Beijerinckia sp. 28-YEA-48: one gene and its partner. The protein of the gene in region 1 interacts with the protein of each later gene in a pairwise test. Links are inferred from orthologs where the notes say so. Each region holds a gene or a part of one and is shown on either strand. Other genes may lie near its edges.

Region 1 (3,872 bases):
GCGAAGCGCGTTATCGGCTGCTCGCCGAGGAGGCGCGACGCCATGACGCTGCGGCTATCGCGACGGCCCATCACGCCGACGATCAGGCCGAGACGATCCTGTTCCGGCTTTTCGGCGGCAGCGGCGTCGCCGGTCTGCGCGGTATTCAGGCGGTCAGCGCGACAGATGGCTTGACTGGCGGGCTGCCCGTGCTGCGTCCGCTGCTCGACTGGACCAAGCCGGCGCTGGAAAAACTATGCTCTGACAACGGTTTACCGTTCTCGCGCGATCCCTCGAACGACGATCCGCGCTATGCGCGGGTACGGCTGCGGCAGCTTTCCGGCCAACTTGCGGCCCAGGGGCTCGGCGCGACCGAATTGGCGCGCCTTGCCCGCCGTATGGCTGGCGCCCAGGACGTCATCGATTGGGCTGTCGAAACGCAGCGGACACAGCTCGTGCGCACGCCATTGCAAGATGCACGTGGCGAGGGCCAGAGGCTTGATTTCGCGCCTTTCGCCGCTTTGCCGGTCATGCTCGTCGCCGCCATTTTGCGCGCCGAGATTGCCGCTGTCACCGGCAACGATGGCGCCCTTCGCCTCGACCGGTTGGAGGCCGCGGCCGCGGCGATTTCCGTCGCTCTGACCCAGCATCAAGCTTGGCAGGGGACACTCGGCGGCGCGGTTCTGAAGCTTGACAAGACAGGCCGGCTGGAAATGCGCCGGGAACCCAGCCGAAGGCGCGGCCGCTAAAGGCCTATTCACCGTTTACGGTCAGACTTGCTTCACGTTGCCGCCTGAATTGACCGTTCATAATGCAGCATCAACAGCGGCTTCCCTTGGCAAGGAGCGGGTCGCGGCTTACATATGATCATGATCTGGATGGCGTGCGGCAAAGTGCGCTGGAGCCAGAAGCCATTGGCAGGATCGAATGAACCCCAACGTCCGGAATTTTGCTCTCTGGGTTATCATCTTTTTGCTCGTCGTTGCTCTGGTGATGTTGTTCAACAACCCAGGCCAGCGTGAGCCGTCGCAGCAGATCGCCTTCAGCCAGCTCCTTGGCGATGTCGATCAGGGACGCGTGCGTGAGGTGACAATCGCTGGCCATGAAATCACCGGCCATTATACGGACAATCGCTCGTTCTCGACCTATGCGCCGAGCGACCCGTCGCTGGTTCAGCGCCTCTACAACAAGAATGTCTCGATCTCGGCGCGTCCGCCGAGCGATGGCAACAACTGGCTCGTCACCTTGCTCGTCAACGGGCTGCCGGTCATTGCCTTCCTGGGGCTCTGGATTTTCCTCTCCCGACAAATGCAGGGGGCCGGCGGGAAAGCCATGGGCTTCGGCAAGTCGAAGGCCAAGCTTCTCACGGAAGCGCATGGCCGCGTCACATTCGAGGATGTGGCCGGCATCGACGAGGCCAAGGAAGATTTGCAGGAGATCGTCGAATTCTTACGCGATCCGCAGAAGTTCCAGCGGCTCGGCGGCCGAATACCGCGTGGCGTTCTGCTTGTGGGCCCGCCCGGCACCGGTAAGACGCTGACGGCGCGTGCCGTCGCTGGCGAAGCCAATGTGCCGTTCTTCACCATTTCCGGTTCTGACTTCGTCGAAATGTTCGTCGGCGTCGGCGCCAGCCGCGTGCGCGACATGTTCGAGCAGGCGAAGAAGAACGCACCTTGCATCATCTTCATCGACGAAATCGACGCGGTCGGTCGCCATCGTGGCGCTGGTCTCGGCGGTGGCAATGACGAGCGTGAACAGACGCTCAACCAGTTGCTGGTCGAGATGGACGGCTTCGAAGCCAATGAAGGCGTGATCATCATCGCCGCCACCAACCGGCCTGACGTGCTCGATCCGGCGCTGCTGCGCCCGGGCCGTTTCGACCGGCAGATCGTTGTGCCCAATCCCGATGTCTCGGGCCGCGAGAAGATCTTGCGCGTGCATGTGCGCAAGGTGCCGCTGGCGCCGGATGTCGATCTTAAGGTCATCGCGCGCGGCACCCCGGGCTTCTCCGGCGCCGACTTGATGAACCTCGTCAACGAAGCAGCCCTGTTGGCGGCGCGGCGCAACAAGCGCATCGTCACCCATCAGGAATTCGAGGACGCCAAGGACAAGGTCATGATGGGCGCCGAGCGCAAATCCATGGCCATGTCGGAGGAAGAGAAGAAGCTCACCGCCTATCACGAAGCGGGCCACGCCATCGTCGGCATGTTCGTGCCGGCCGGCATTCCCGTGCACAAGGCGACGATCATTCCGCGTGGTCGCGCGCTCGGCATGGTGAAGTTCTTGCCGGAAGGCGATCGCTATTCGATGAAGTACAAGGAGTTCACCTCGCAGCTTGCGGTCGCCATGGGCGGACGCATGGCGGAAGAGTTGACCTTCGGTAAGGAGAACATCACCTCTGGTGCCTCCGGCGACATCGAGCAGGCGACGAAAATGGCGCGCGCCATGGTGACGCGTCTTGGTTTCTCCGAAGAACTCGGCACCGTGGCCTATGGCGAGAACCAGGAAGAAGTGTTCCTTGGCATGTCGGTTGGCCGGCAGCAGAACATTTCCGAGGCGACGGCGCAGAAGATCGACGCTGAAGTGCGCAAGCTCGTCGATACGGCGACGCAGGCGGCTCGGAAGATTCTCACCGATAAGCACGACGAGTTCGTCAATCTCGCCGAGGCGCTGTTGGAATATGAGACGCTGACCGGCGACGAGATCAAGGATCTGCTCAACGGCAAGCGTCCCACCCGTCAGCCGACGGATGAGCCGCCGGCACCGCGTTCCTCGCCGGTGCCGACCACCAACAAGCCGCGTCCGCGGCCTGAAGGTGGCCTGGAGCCGCAGCCGACCGCGTAAGCTCTGTTGGCGTTAAAACGATCAATGCCCGGCGCTCGCGCCGGGCATTTTGTTTATGCGGGAAAGATCTCGTCGAGCCGTTCGGCCGGGCGGCAGACGCGCGCGCCTTTCGCCGTGACCACCACCGGACGCTCCATCAGGATCGGATGCGCACCGAGCGCATCGAGAAGCTGTGCGTCGGTGAGATCGGGATTGTCGAGACCGAGATCGTCATAGGGCGTGCCTTTGCGGCGCAGGATGTCGCGCGGAGTCATGCCGAGCTGTTTCAGCAACGCCTGCATCTGCATGCGGCTTGGCGGCGTCACCAGATATTCGATCACCTGTGGCTCGACGCCGGTTTCGCGGATGCGTGCCAGAACGGTGCGGGACGTCCCGCATTTCGGATTGTGATAGATCGTAGTCATTGATTTTCCTCGATTCCCTGGCCAGCCGATGGCGTGTTGTTGGTATAAGTGATTGCGGGGAAGCGTTAAATACGTTGAATTTTAAGGAAAGACTCCGACATTACGCGACGTTACAGTGATATAGCATCCTGCTTGGCACGCTTGGCCGGGCACGTTTGGATAGCTACGTTTGGGCGGGCACGTTTGGTGCCTGAAGCGGAAGTTTTTGATGGCAGTAGCACGCAAATATTTTGGCACCGATGGCATTCGCGGTCGCGCCAACAGCATGATTACGCCCGATCTCGCTTTGCGCGTGGGGCAGGCTGTCGGCCTAGTGTTCCAGCGCGGCGAACACCGTCATCGGGTCGTGATCGGCAAAGATACGCGGCTGTCAGGCTATATGATCGAATACGCTTTGGTCGCGGGCCTCACCTCCGTCGGCATGGACGTGCTGCTGCTTGGCCCGATGCCAACGCCGGCCGTCGCTATGCTGACGCGCTCGATGCGCGCCGACATCGGCGTGATGATCTCGGCTTCGCACAATCCGTTCGAGGACAACGGCATCAAGCTCTTTGGCCCGGATGGCTACAAACTGTCCGATGATGTCGAGCGGCATATCGAAACGCTGATCGACAGCGACATGTCGGCGCAACTGTCGAAGTCGCT
Region 2 (3,532 bases), 4.9 Mb from region 1 along the record:
GAAACGGGAGCGGACAAATCCGACCGGACCGGCACTGGCACCCGCTCGGTGTTTGGCCATCAGATGCGCTTCGATCTCAGCGAAGGATTTCCGCTGGTCACAACCAAGCGCGTCCATATCAAATCCATCGTCCATGAACTGCTCTGGTTCATCGCCGGCGACACCAATGTCCGCTATCTCCACGACCACGGCGTCAGCATCTGGAACGAGTGGGCAGACGCCAACGGCGACCTCGGCCCAGTCTATGGCCATCAATGGCGCTCCTGGACGGGCGCCGACGGCCAGCCCCACGACCAGCTCAAGGCGCTGCTCAGCGAGATCAAGCGCAATCCGGATTCGCGCCGCCTGATCATTTCCGCCTGGAACGTCGCCGACCTGCCGGCGATGAAACTGGCGCCGTGCCATTGCCTGTTCCAGTTCTATGTCGCCAACGGCCGCCTCTCCTGCCAGCTCTATCAGCGCTCGGCGGATGTGTTCCTCGGCGTGCCGTTCAATATCGCCAGCTATGCCCTGCTCACCCATATGATCGCGCATGTGAGCGGGCTTGAGGTTGGCGATTTCGTGCACACCTTCGGCGACGCCCATCTCTACAACAACCATTTCGAACAGGCCCGCCTGCAATTGACGCGCGAGCCCCGGCCGCTGCCGCGCCTGAAACTCAATCCGGCCGTGAAGTCGCTGTTCGACTTCCACTATGACGATATTGCTTTCGAGAATTACGATCCGCATCCGCTGATCAAGGCGCCGGTGGCGGTGTGAACGCGGGCAAGCTTGGTACACTTCCCATCGTCCTCGTCGCCGCGGTTGCCAGCAACCGCGTCATCGGCGGCGACAACCGCTTGCTCTGGCGGCTGTCGACCGATCTCAAGCGCTATAAGGCGCTGACCTGGGGCAAGCCGATGGTCATGGGCCGCAAGACCTTCGAGTCGATCGGCAAAGCGCTGCCCGGCCGCGAAACCATTGTCATCACCCGCAATCCCGCCTTTACCGCGCCCGGTGTCCTGACGGCCCCGACCCTCGAAACAGCCCTCGAGATCGCGCACGAGCGCGCCGCGGCCATGGGCGCCAACGAAATCATCATTGCCGGAGGTGGCGAGATCTACGCCCAGGCCATGCCGCTCGCCTCCCGGCTCGAAATTACCGAAGTCGATCTGGCCCCCGAGGGGGATACGTACTTCCCCCAGGTTGACGCCGGCGCCTGGCGTCTGGTCCAACGCACCGCCCATGGGCCCGGAGGGCTGGAACTCGGCCCGAACGACCAGGCACCATTTACCTTCGTCACCTACGAACGATCGTAAATCCGGCTTATACGTTGAAAACTAGCCCGATAGCGCTTATTTGCGTTGGGCTTTGCGCAATTGCCGCGCTGGGCGGTTTGGGGAAACGAAGGGAAGTTCATGCCCTGGAATAATCAAAGCGGCGGGGGTGGGGGTGGACCCTGGCGTCCGAACAATAATCCCGGTCCGTGGGGACAAGGTCCGTCGGGCGGTGGCTCCGGCGGCGGCGGTCCGACACCGGACCTCGAGGAATTGCTGCGCCGTAGCCAGGATAAGCTGAAACAGGTGGTCCCGGGTGGCTTCATGGGCGGCGCCGGTATCGCGCTCGTCGTGGCGGCCGCCGCGGTCATCTGGCTCGCCAGTGGTATTTATACGGTGCAGCCGAACGAGGCCGGTATCGAAACCGTCTTCGGCCGCTTCACCAACCGTACCGAGAACGGCCTGCGCTATAATTGGCCCGCGCCGATCGGCAACGTCATCAAGCTGCGCGTCACCGACCGTAACAGCATCGACATTGGCTTCCGCACCCGCGAAGACCCGCGTCGTCCGAATAATCAGACCCAGAGCGATGTGCCCGAAGAAAGCCTGATGCTCACCGGCGATGAAAACATCGCCGACGTGAAATTCCGCGTCATCTGGCAGATCGACCCGACCAAGCCGGAAGAATATGCCTTCAACGTGCGTGAGGTGCGCGAGACCATCAAGGCGGTTTCCGAAAGCGCCATGCGCGAGATCGTCGGCCGCACGCAGATCCAGAAGATCCTCACCGCCGAACGTAAAGTGATCGAACCGGCGGCTCAGGATCTGACCCAGCGCGTGCTGAACGATTACAAGGCCGGTGTGCAGATTCTGCAGGTGCAATTGCTCTCGGTCGATCCGCCCGAGCAGGTCATTGCGGCCTTCCGCGACGTCACCGCCGCGCAACAGGACCTCGATCGCTTGCGCAACGAAGCCGAAGCCTATGCCAATCGCGTCGTGCCGGAAGCACGCGGTGGCGCGGCCCGCATTCTTCAGGAAGCCGAAGCTTATCGCGAGCAGACGGTTGCCGAAGCACGCGGTCAGGCCTCGCGCTTCACCCAGGTCTACGACCAATATCGCCTTGCGCCCGATGTGACGCGCGAGCGCATGTATCTTGAAACCATGGAGCGTGTTTTGGCAGGCGCCAACAAGATCATTCTCGATCAGGGCGCTGGCCAGGGTCAGGGCGGCGTCGTGCCGGTTCTGCCGCTCGGCCAAATGCTCGATTCGTCGGCGGCAAGCACGGCCGCGCCGACCTCTGCACCGCAGCAGGGAGCGCCCCGTCGATGAACAAGTCCGTCTTCGGCTTTGCCGGCCTCATCGTTCTCGTGGCGCTGATTTTCGTCGGCTACAGCGCCACGTTCACTGTCAATCAGACTGAATATGCCCTGCTGCTGCGCTTCGGCGAGCCGGTTCCCGGCCGCGCCGTCGTCAAGGAGCCGGGCCTGCACTTCAAGGCGCCCTTTATCGAGAACGTGGTCTATTTCGACAACCGCATCCTCGATCTCGAAACGCCGAAACAGGAAGTGCTCGCCTCCGACAACAACCGCATCGAAGTCGACGCCTTCCTGCGTTATCGCATCACCGACATCCTGCAGTTCTATCGTTCGGTGCGCACGATCAACGGCGGCAACAACCAACTCGCCTCGATCCTGAACTCGGCCGTGCGCCGCGTGCTGGGCGAAGCGACCATGGTTCAGCTCGTCCGCGACGACCGCTCCAACCTGATGCGTCGCATCCGCGATCAGGTGAACCAGGAATCGACCAAGTTCGGTGTCGAGATCAACGACGTGCGCATCCGCCGCGCCGACCTGCCGCGACAGATTTCCGAACAGGTCTTCCGCCGCATGCAGACGGAACGCGCCAGGGAAGCGGCCGACTACCGCGCCCAGGGTGCCGAACAGGCGCAGCGCATCACCTCGAAGGCGGATCGCGACGTTGTCGTCCTCCGCGCCGAGGCGCAGCGCCAAGCCGACCAGACCCGAGGCGAAGGCGATGCCGAGCGTAACCGTGTCTTCAACGAAGCTTTTGGCAAGGACCCGGGCTTCTTCGGTTTCTACCGCTCCATGCAAGCCTATGAAGCAGCGTTGAAACCGGGTGAGACCCGCATGGTCATCAGCCCGAATACGGAGTTTTTCCGCTATTTCAACCGCCCCAGCGGCGTGGCGGCTCCGGCCTCCGGGTCGAAACCCAGCAATTGAGCAGGTCTTTGACCCCACTCATTGAGTAAGACACCC

Evidence for each region. The genes of interacting proteins can lie anywhere in the genome.
Region 2: the proteins of ftsH (region 1) and hflK interact in binary tests that used the Escherichia coli proteins (3 or more experiments, as listed by UniProt). The link is inferred for Beijerinckia sp. 28-YEA-48 from one-to-one orthologs.

What each region holds. Positions count from the first base shown.
Region 1 is NZ_FNSI01000001.1:5,034,508-5,038,379, forward strand. What follows is about bases 405-3,364. They hold ftsH (ATP-dependent zinc metalloprotease FtsH), read left to right. Parts: upstream 405-906; coding sequence 907-2,823; downstream 2,824-3,364. Other genes in these bases: tilS (tRNA lysidine(34) synthetase TilS), read left to right, coding at 405-728; arsC (arsenate reductase (glutaredoxin)), read right to left, coding at 2,877-3,227. Outside these bases: more of tilS, read left to right, coding at 1-404; glmM (phosphoglucosamine mutase), read left to right, coding at 3,436-3,872. UniProt on the Escherichia coli protein: Acts as a processive, ATP-dependent zinc metallopeptidase for both cytoplasmic and membrane proteins. Plays a role in the quality control of integral membrane proteins.
Region 2 is NZ_FNSI01000001.1:132,293-135,824, reverse strand. What follows is about bases 517-3,491. They hold hflK (FtsH protease activity modulator HflK), read left to right. Parts: upstream 517-1,397; coding sequence 1,398-2,585; downstream 2,586-3,491. Other genes in these bases: hflC (protease modulator HflC), read left to right, coding at 2,582-3,491; BLW50_RS00600 (dihydrofolate reductase), read left to right, coding at 756-1,298; BLW50_RS00605 (thymidylate synthase), read left to right, coding at 517-759. Also shown: more of BLW50_RS00605, read left to right, coding at 1-516; more of hflC, read left to right, coding at 3,492-3,496.